2 regions of the Paenibacillus sp. JL3B1040 genome follow, and region 1 is predicted to be linked to the other one. Evidence: riboswitches for the same ligand, from Rfam matches in the RefSeq annotation. Region 1 holds a riboswitch; the other holds the start of a gene.
What was found. A riboswitch is a leader RNA that binds a small molecule or an ion and turns the genes downstream of it on or off. The one in region 1 is predicted to bind cyclic di-AMP.
Positions count from the first base shown of each region.

Region 2: it holds a riboswitch for cyclic di-AMP, as region 1 does, so the genes downstream of both, ehuB (ectoine/hydroxyectoine ABC transporter substrate-binding protein EhuB) here and ACZF99_RS19535 (C40 family peptidase) in region 1, are expected to answer to the same signal.

Region 1 is NZ_CM169317.1:4,323,057-4,328,490, reverse strand. It holds gene ACZF99_RS19540 (copper-translocating P-type ATPase) at 1-1,342, opposite strand, end outside; cyclic di-AMP (ydaO/yuaA leader) riboswitch at 1,749-1,882, shown strand; gene ACZF99_RS19535 (C40 family peptidase) at 1,887-2,357, shown strand; gene ACZF99_RS19530 (BlaI/MecI/CopY family transcriptional regulator) at 2,504-2,935, shown strand; gene ACZF99_RS19525 (M56 family metallopeptidase) at 2,901-3,779, shown strand; gene ACZF99_RS19520 (hypothetical protein) at 3,982-4,902, shown strand; gene ACZF99_RS19515 (multicopper oxidase family protein) at 5,027-5,434, shown strand, end outside.
Region 2 is NZ_CM169317.1:2,704,359-2,709,792, forward strand. It holds gene ACZF99_RS12100 (acetate--CoA ligase) at 1-922, shown strand, start outside; gene ACZF99_RS12105 (hypothetical protein) at 993-1,262, shown strand; gene ACZF99_RS12110 (MarR family winged helix-turn-helix transcriptional regulator) at 1,350-1,799, opposite strand; gene ACZF99_RS12115 (manganese catalase family protein) at 1,943-2,827, shown strand; gene ACZF99_RS12120 (spore coat protein) at 2,881-3,471, shown strand; cyclic di-AMP (ydaO/yuaA leader) riboswitch at 3,540-3,680, shown strand; gene ehuB (ectoine/hydroxyectoine ABC transporter substrate-binding protein EhuB) at 3,900-4,808, shown strand; gene ehuC (ectoine/hydroxyectoine ABC transporter permease subunit EhuC) at 4,810-5,434, shown strand, end outside.

The DNA of each region.
Region 1 (5,434 bases):
TCTCTACGCTCGCTGCATTGGTAAGAAGTTCCGTCTCGGAAGATACGTTTCCGAGATGGATATTCGTAATCCCGAATTCCCCTTTGGTTAAAGTTCCTGTTTTATCGAACACAATGGCTTGGATATTCCGTGCACCTTCAAATGCGGTTCGGTTGCGAATCAAGAGCCCGTTCTTCGCGGCAAGCGATGTCGAAGTTGCAATAACAAGCGGAGCGGCGAGCCCTAACGCATGTGGACATGCGATTATCAACACGGTAACCATACGTTCCAAAGCAAAGGAGAGCGAATACCCGAGTGCAATCCATGCGGAAAAGGTGAGAATCCCTACCACCAATGCACCGTAAAAGAGCCACTTAGCGGCACGGTTCGCCAGATCCTGTGCTCGGGACTTGGAAGCCTGGGCTTCTTGAACGAGTGCAATCACTTGCGAGAGGTACGTTTCTTTGCCTACGCTCTGAACGGAAATCTTGACAGAGCCCTGACCGTTAATGGAACCACCAATGACTTGGTCGCCAGCTTGTTTTGCATTCGGTACGGATTCGCCGGTCAGCATCGATTCATCAATCAAGGTTTCGCCTTCAGTAATCTGACCGTCGATCGGAACTTTTTCACCCGGTTTCACGAGTACGATATCGCCTTTTTTTAGTTCAGTGACATCGATTTCGATAATCTCGCCGCTTTCTTTTACCAAATGTGCATCGGAAGGCATAAGTTTTGCGAGCTCCTCTAAAGCTTTAGTGGCCCCCATGATGGACTTCATCTCAATCCAATGCCCGAGTAGCATAATGTCGATTAACGTGGCAAGCTCCCAGAAAAAGTCTGTCGTGGTGAGTCCGAAAGTAGAGCTTGTACTGTAAACATACGCAACAACGATGGCGAGACAGATGAGAGTCATCATGCCCGGGTTTTTTACGGAAAGTTCATCCTTAGCCCCTTTAATAAAAGGCCAGCCCCCATAGAAGAAGACAAATGAGGACAAGAGGAACAGAAGGTATGTATCCCCCGGAAATCGCCAGCTTACGCCCATGAACATTTGAATCATTGGGGAAATGATTAGGATCGGAATCGTGATAATTAAGGATATATAGAAACGTTTCTTAAAATCTTCAACCATATGCCCATGATGGCCGGAATGATCATGTCCGCCAGCGTGCATAACATGGTTTCCATGTTGGTGCTCATCATGCTGATGATGATCCTCGTGTCTTACATGCTGATGTTGCTCATGCTCATCATGTTGGTGATGTTGGTGTTCGTTGGGTTCGTGGTGCTGTTCTTTATGTTGATGTTCAGAAGAACGACGGGAATGATCGCTTTGATCATGTTTATGATTGTTATTCATGATCTTGCTCCTTCGCATAATTTGTTATTTTTAAGTATTTAATTTAACCTCTATGTGATATTTTAATCACCACCTTCCCTGTTCTTATTCCAACATGGACATATTGTAGAAGAGGCTATGGCATTCTTAATTTCATCTTATAAAGGACATATACACTATGTAAGAACGGTAACTAAATAATTAAAATCTTGTAACCCTACAAGCAGTAGTATAAATATGGTATATTGATAATGTCAATTTTCGATACGTTCTTATTTTTATAAAAATCATCTGTTTCGACATTTCTAATAGCTTCCGAAAGCCCTCAGTAAGTGATTAAACATTCATATTACATTTTTTGTACTTCTATAAAAATAAGGATTGACAAAATAACAGAAAATAGACTACATTATGTAGGGTTACAAAAAATTAATTTTTGCCGAATTTCTTAACAGAAAACGGGGGAACCAATTTTGGGTGAATTATTCTTTTCGTAAAAAGAATATAGGGAACCTTCTACCGAACCCTCAGCTAACTCCGTAGGCATCGAAGGGAGACTACATATTTGAGAAAATTGATCTTATCGACATTAGGTGCAGCACTTATTTTTTCAGCGAGCGCTACCAGTTCCTTTGCTAGTTCGGCCAAACTTGAAAATGAAGTAGATAAAGTGGTGGGGACTCCTTACTTGTATGGAGGTACAACAGTAGCCGGTTTTGATTGCTCGGGTTTTATTTTATATGTTTTTGATAAGTTCAATTTGGATTTGCCTCGTACGTCAAAAAGCCAGGCAAAAGAGGGAACTCCGGTGGATCAGGACAAACTTCGAACTGGAGATTTGGTATTTTTTAATACGGATGGGAAGGGTATTTCTCATGCAGGCATCTATATCGGCGACAATAAGTTTGCACACTCTTCAAGTAGTAAAGGTGTAAGAATAAGCAGTTTGTCAGAATCTTATTATAAAGAGCGGTATGTTACTGCAAGGCGTGTTGTGAGTGAGCAGAGTTATCTTAAAATGATTGGTCAAGAATAACTATAAAAAGGACAAGCTGTAAGAAATTATCGGCTTGTCCTTATGTTTTGCAAAAATAATCATCCAAGGAGGATGATTATTTTTGTAAATTGACCAATGAAAGTTTATTAACTACAATATGTAGTATAGGATGAAAGGGTGAAAGCATGTCTGTTAAACGGATGTATTTAAACGAGGAGGGGCTAAATCGCTTTTTTGGCTCACTAGAAGCTCAAATCATGGAGATTATTTGGGAACATAATAGAATAACAATTAAAGAAGTTCAGTCTCTTCTGGAGGATGATTTATCTTTCAATGCTGTGATGACGGTGATGAATCGCTTGATTGAAAAAGGGCATCTGAAGAAAACAACAATAGGGAAGGGGAGAGCCAGGCAGAGTTATTTTGAACCTGTACAAAGCAAGGAGGAATTTATTACCGAACAAACGAAAACTGTTACGGTAGGTTTAATTCACGACTACGGGGACTTGATGGTAAATCATATGGTCGACGCGATGCAGCAGGCCGATCCTCAGTTGATGAAGTTATTAGAATCACGTTTAAATGAATGGAAAAAAGACCGTCATGATAACCATTAAAAAGCATGACATCATTTTTTTCTTGATGATCGCTATTGGATTACTCCTATGGATTAATATGGCAATTTATATGTTGCATGAAATTTGGGGATATTCCATCCAATGGGGAATATTGGAGTATTGCCTTTCTGCTCTAGGAGAGAGCACAATGATACACCAGTTCATATTAATAGGATTGAATATCGTTATTATATACAGCCTTCTAACATTTTTTTACATCTTGTTCAAACAAGTAAATCTAAAAAAACAGTGGAATAAAGAGGTTCGATTCAAATCGGATATTTTGTTAACGGAAGCGATAAATAGAACATTTCAACAATTTAATGGAAAAATTATTGTTATTAAAGACCATTCACTATTCGCTTTAACTTATGGATTTGTTCGACCGAGAATTGTCATTTCTACCAAGATGCTGGCATGTTTCGATCAAGAAGAGATTACAGCGGTATTGCTGCATGAATACGCTCATCTAAAAAAATTCGATCCTCTTCGTTCGTTAATCATAAATATCATAAAAGACAGTCTTCCTTTTGTACCGATTTTTAAAAAAATGCATTATTTCATTCATGTTTGGATGGAGATCGATGCCGATCAATATGCCATGATGCACATGGGGTCCCCATATGCTTTGGGTAGTGTGTTATATAAATGTGCGAGTTCAAATCATCAACGATTACCCATCGGGGTTGGATTTGCGGATGATCCCATCAATTATCGGATACAAAAATTAATTGAACCGAGTTCTCATATCAAAATTCCAATGATGGATATCCCCCCTATGGTTATATCTTTTAGTGTATTCATCACGTTTGCTGTCATCATGTTATTTAACGGCTGCACATAAAAGCCGTTTTCTTTTTCGTTTTAAAACTACGTATTGTAGTATATAAAGTGGCTCGATGGTTCATATTAAAAGCGATAGGAGAACAGATACATGTGTGGAATTCAGCCAGATTATATGAAAATGGCCATGATGAATTGATTAACGTTATGAGAAATCCTTTATACGGTCTTGTTGATTATCATAAATGATTAGGAGAATGATCATGTATAGAGTAAAAAAGAAATTGTCCTGGGGATTTGGTTTTTACTTAGCAGTAGCTTTGTTCACAATTATCATATTTGCAATATGGGGTGGAATTAAAAAAGCCAAAGAATCAGAATCAAATTTGGCTTCTTTGATCCCTGAGTCCGACACACATCCACACGTCTTTAGTTATGCACCCGATGACACAACGGTTTGGATAGGTACACATACAGGTGTATATGAACTTATTGATCAAAATTGGCAGAAAACTTTTGAGCCTATTAAAACCAACGACGTGATGGGAATCGAAACGGATTTCGAGAATCCTTCAAAAATATATGCTGCAGGTCACGGATTTGTGAAACGATCTATTGACGGCGGGGATACGTGGGAAACGATTGAAAATGGACTTCCTAATCAATCCAAACCCAATGAACCAGATGCGCATTATTTAGTTATGGATCCTGTCGATCCAAATCGTTTATTTACCTTGCTGGCAGGTTCAGAGAACAACTTATATGAAACAAAAGATGGGGGCGAGACATGGCGAAACATAGGCACTCTGCCTGAAGGTGCCTACTCCATTACGGTGCTGCCGGGAGTTCCTGCTTCCTTCTTGGCGGCCACGGAAACAGGACTTATTCAATACATTGTTAATGAAGGTAAGGTTCAGAACATGCAGTTAACCAATGAACCGGCATATGGGGTGCTTTATTTAGCAAATGGGGAGGTCATCCTTATGGCGGAGAGCGGATTTCTAAAAACAAAAGATTTGAAAAACTGGTCAGACCTTCATGTTGACTTAAAGGGCGAAATGCCACTCGGCATCAAAGCATCGAAACGTGATCCCAACCGGCTGCTCATTGTGACTGACCGCTATTCTGTTTTTGAAAGCGACAATGGCGGCAGTAGCTGGTCACTGAGAGCAAGTATTGAATAAACATATATCTTCTGATCTCTCCTTGTTTTCATTATCTATTATTTCAAAATTTAGATGTCTTCATAAATTCTACACAAATTTTAGATATACTGTTGGAGATAAAATCAATACGAGGAGGATCATTATGAAAGGTAAACTAAAAATTCTACTTGCAGTAGGTGCTTTTAGTGCCATCGTGGCAGGTTGCGCGAATTCAGACAGTCAAAACGGAATGGAAGGTATGGATCATTCAAAAATGAACATGAGTGATTCTCAACAAAATACGAATCAAAATAACCAATCAGGGGAGATCAAATTGACGAATGTTACTCCTGTTGCGGATGGGAAAGAGTTTACGATCACCGCGCAAACGAGCAACTTGAAAGTATCGGATGATTTGACGTTGCCTGTGTGGACGTTTAACAACTCGGTGCCTGGTCCTCAGATTCGTGTGAAGGTCGGTGATACCGTGAAAATCAAATTGAAGAATGAGTTGGAGGAGCCTGTCTCCATACACTGGCATGGCTATCCCGTTCCAAATAATATGGATGGT
Region 2 (5,434 bases), 1.6 Mb from region 1:
GCCGGGCTGGCAAAAGTGGATATGGAGCCCGTTTCTGTCGGTTCTGGGCAACGGGGGGACCGGCTTCGTGTACCATGGCTCTTTTCAGGCCCGGCGGTATTTGGAGCTGATCAAGCAATACGGCATCCAGGTGCTGTGCTGTACGCCAACGGAATATCGAATTATGTCGAAGATCGACGGTCTGAATCGATATGATTTATCGGGACTGCGCAGTGCCGTTTCGGCGGGCGAACCGTTAAACCAAGAAGTGATCCGCAAGTTCAAGAGCGTGTTTGACATTACGATCCGGGATGGATACGGGCAAACGGAAAGTACCCTCTTGATTGGAAATCTTAAGGATACGCCGTTGCGGCTTGGTTCGATGGGCAAGGCGATCTCGCCCGGCGTGGCGGAAATTGTCGACGAAGAAGGTACACCGTTGCCTGCCGGCGTTGTGGGGAACATTGCCGTCCATATCGACATGCCTGCCTTATTTCAATCGTATTATTTGGATCCCGAACGGAAGGAGCAAAATGTCCGCAGTTCTTATTTTATGACCGGGGATCGGGCTCGAAAAGACGAGGAAGGGTATTTCTGGTACGAGGGACGCGGGGACGACATCATTATCAGCTCCGGCTATACGATCGGACCGTTCGAGGTTGAAGAGGCGCTGATGAAGCACGACGCCGTCAAGGAATGCGCGGCGGTAGCCAGTCCGGACGAGCTGCGCGGCCATATCGTCAAAGCGTTCGTGGTGTTGAAAGAAGGCATTCGTGGCAGCGATGAGCTGGTTAAAGAGCTACAAGCCCATGTCAAAGCGTGGACCGCGCCTTACAAGTATCCGCGTCAAATCGAATTTATCGACGACTTGCCGAAAACCAACACCGGCAAAATCCGCCGGTTGGAGCTGCGGGAACGGGAAGAGCGGGCATATCGCCAATAGCTAAAGCCTCGTGTATGATTTCATGTTTTTCATCGCATCCTAAGCCCATTATCGCTAGAGGAGGCTGAACATGGAAAACCCGTTTTCCAGCATGCAATCGCAAAATCCGATCTCACTCGCGCAGCAGTCGGTCAAAAAAGCGCATCGCGCGGTAACCCAGGCTCAATCGCACCCCAGCGAGGAAACGGTGGAGGGCGCCCGCAACGCCATCGAAAAAGCGGAAAACGCCATCGTCCAGGCCGACGGCCGGATGAATACCGAGCCGATGGAACGGGCCAAGGAGGATTTGGCCGAAGATCAGGCGGCTTTGGCGGAAGCGGAGAATCAATTGAATTCTTGAATATGAACGCATGGCGAAAGCCGGCAGCGACTTACGAATCGGTTCGTGAATCGCTTGCCGGCTTCTTTGCCTCCGAGCCTAGAAGGATTAAACGGAGACCGGATTGCAGCATTTGCTGGATTTGGCCATCGCCTCGTTAAACAGCTTGACGGATCGGAGAACGGTATCTTTTTCAAACTCGCTCATATAGGAAAAGACCTCATCCAAGTATTCATTCATCTGCACGTCGATCGTCGTAGCGATGTATTTGCCTTCGGTAGTCAGCGATAACGTTTGAACTCGGCGGTCGTCGGGATCGGCCGTTTTCTCCACCAAGTTCAGCTTGATCAGCGCCTGGATCTGCCGGCTGAACGTCGTAATATCGGTACCCAGGGCGTCGGCAATTTGCTGCATGGACGGTTTGTCCCGCCGGTCGATTTCATAAAGGATATGACTTTGAACCAGAGAAATATCGCAACTGCCTACGCTGCAGCAATTCCGGTTTAACAATCCAAAACGGCGGGTCATGATTTGGAATAACTCGCGCGGATTTTCCATAGTGAACTCACCTCTTGCTTCATTTATAGCCCAATTGCTTGCAAGATGCAAGTTTTTTGCGATTTCCATCAATTGGTGGAGGATAAGGGGGACCGAGTCCGTTCAATACTAACTTGGACACGAAGCAAAAAAGGAGGGATGAGATGTTTTTTCATATAAAGGAGTTGCAATACAATGCCAAACCCGATAAACCCGATGCTGTATATGCCAAAAAGCTGCAGGAGGTATTAGGCGGCCAGTTCGGCGAGATTACGGTGATGATGCAGTACCTGTTCCAAGGATGGAATTGCCGTGGGGAACAAAAGTACCGCGATATGCTGCTGGATATCGGAACCGAAGAAATCGCACATGTCGAAATGTTGTCCATCATGATCGCTCAGTTGCTGGATAACGCACCCGTTCAGGATCAAGAGGAAGCAGCTAATAAGCCTATCTTGAATGCGGCGATGGGCGGAATGAACGTGGAGGATGCAATCGTGAAGACCGTGATGGCCGGGATGAATCCACAGCATGTCATCGTCTCCGGATTGGGTGCGACCCCGACGGATAGCGTAGGATACCCTTGGAACTCCCGTTACACCATAGCCAGCGGCAATTTGCTTGCCGATTTTCGGGCCAATCTGAATGCGGAGTCCCAAGGCCGTTTGCAGGTTTGCCGTTTGTACGAAATGACGGCGGATCGTGGCGTTCGTGACATGTTATCTTTTCTGATTGCCCGGGATACGATGCATCAAAATCAATGGATGGCCGCGATTGAAGAACTAGAGAAAAACCAGAAGCCGATTGTCCCTAGTACGTTCCCGCAGGGGTTGGAGAAACATCAAGTTTCTTACTCCTTCATGAACTTTTCTTCCGGGGAAGAAAGCAAGCAAGGACGCTGGGCACAAGGGACCAGCATGGATGGACAAGGCGAATTCGAGTATATTACCCATCCGGAAGCCATGGGGCAAAAGCCAGTATTGTTGCCGCCTCCATTATATGTACACGGAACACCTCCGACGTCCCATAATCCCGTTGACGTAAGGTAAATAACGATCCTAAAAGTAAGCGGGTTAACTCCATTCGAGATTAGAAAGGAACGATGGACAACATGAAAAATTGGGGAGCTCATGAATTTCTGGAAACGAACGAATTGCTTCGGAAATTGACTGCGGATATTGAGCTTCATGCGCTATTCGCCGGAATGACGAATGATCAGGCTTTTAGAACAATGCTGCAACGCCATATCCAAATGATGGATGGGGCTTATCACCAAGCGATCCGTTTAATGCAGTACAAAGGGGTGGACGTGTCTCCAAGCACCACCGCGGCTCGCCGGTTCAACCTTCAACAGACGCCCCATGTTGGTTTCCAGCACCCGCATTCGATTCCGGCTCCGTCCTTGAACGTCCAGCAGTTAAGCGATATGACCATGGCGACGCTAATTTTAAATTCTCACAAAACAGGCTCGGCGGTCGGTATGTTATGGGCGGCCGAATGCGTGGACCCGGATGTACGTGCACTCCACGTCATGTGCGCCAACAACTGCCAACAAATGGCATATGAAGCATTTCAGTTTATGAACGAACGCGGGTATTACGAGGTTCCGGCAATGCCGCAATCCGACGTATCGCGAATGGCGTCGCTTTATCAATACGGATCTCCGACAAGTTACGCAAACAACCCTGTTTGATCATTATTTTGAAAGTTAAAATGTGAAATTGCAGATAATGGGTTGACATTGTCTGGAATAGCCTTTACGATAAACACACGCTTAGTTTCCAGTTCATGGCTGGAAAGCGGGGGAACCAGTTTTTTGGGGCGAATCATTCTTTAACGATTGTAGGGTACCATCTTACCCGAGTCCGTCAGCTAACCTCGTCAGCAGTGGATGGGTCTAGTTTCACGCAACTTTACGCAAACTTCCAATGGCCCTTATATAAGGGCCGTTTTCTATTTTTTTGTGCGGACCCCTGCTGGCGGAGCTATGCTTTCCCCTAGGCGAGGGGTCTCTTTTTTGGACTCCGGATTGAAAAATGAAAGGGGGAGTCAGGCATTCGGAATAGAGTTTGAATTTAAACCTACTAAACCGATGAAAAAAATGAGAATGAAAGGCTGTGAATGGGGTTGAGAAAAGTATCATGGTTGTTAATTTCATTGCTTGTAACGGTCTCGCTAACCGCTTGTAATCCGGGACCAACCGCTAATTCGGGCAACGGGGGCACAAACACCGATTCCGAAGCTGAAGGGACGCTGGCCGAGGCAATTCGAACCGGGTCCATTACGGTTGGATTCGCGAATGAGAAACCCTATGCCTACAAAGACGCTAACGGAGAACTAACCGGCGAAGCGGTGGAAATCGCCCGGGTGATCCTCAAAAGGCTGGGCGTTAACGAGATGAAAGGCGAGTTGACCGAATTTGGCTCCTTAATCGCCGGGTTGCAGGCCAATCGATTCGATCTGATTACCGCGGGAATGTTCGTGAACCCGGAAAGGTGCGAGGCCGTATTGTTCGCCAACCCGGAGTATAGTATCGGCGAAGCGATTGCCGTAAAACAAGGGAATCCTCTTCGTCTTGGTAGCTATGAAGACATCGCGAATAATGAGAAGGCTCGCGTTGCCGTTATGACAGGCGCGGTGGAAATCGGATATCTGCAAAAATCCGGTGTCCCGGATGATCGGATTATTCAAGTTCCGGACCAGGCGTCTGCGATCAGCGCCCTCCAATCCGGACGCGTGGAGGCGATCACAATGACGGGGCCTTCGCTGCAAGCGATGCTTGAATCCGCCGGGGACAAGGACATCGAGAGGGTCAACGATTTTTCGCAACCGGTTATTGATGGACAAAGTGTACGCGGGTACGGCGCTACGGCGTTTCGTTTGGCAGACAAAGAATTTCAGGAAGCCTATAATGCGGAATTGACCAAGATGAAGGAATCGGGCGAACTGCTGGATATCCTGCAGCAATTCGGATTCACGGAGCAGGAATTACCCGGGGACATGACGGCTGCCGAGCTTTGCGGGGCATGATATGCCAGAGTCCTGGATCGACTTTATTCCCACCTTGCTGGAAGGAGCGAAAACCACCGTTACTGTCGCCTTGTTTGCGGCATTATTGGCGGTCATCGCCGCCTTCGTCTCGGGCTTGATGTGCTTATCCCGCCTTCGCCCGATTCGTTGGCTCTCCTCAATTTATGTGGAGGTTTTCCGAGGGACGTCCTTACTCGTTCAGTTGTTCTGGCTGTATTTTGCACTGCCATTCGCCGGTCTGGAGCTTCCCAAATTGCTCGCGGCCATATTAGCGGTGGGATTGAACTTTGGAGCTTACGGCTCTGAGGTTGTACGTAGCGCCATATTGGCCGTGCCGAAAGGCCAATGGGAAGCGTCGATTGTTTTAAACATGAAACCATGGCAAAGGATGACTCACATTATTTTGCCGCAGGCTGCATTAAGAATGCTTCCTCCCTTTGGCAATTTGCTTGTTGAATTAATCAAATCCACGTCACTGGTTTACTTCATCACTATGGCGGATCTCACTTACCAGGCAATGGTTCTCCGCAACAACTATATTTCCTGGACATCGGAGATTTTGTTCCTGCTGCTGCTTATGTATCTGGCGATCGCTTCTATCGTCTCCTTCGGCATCCGGATTTGGG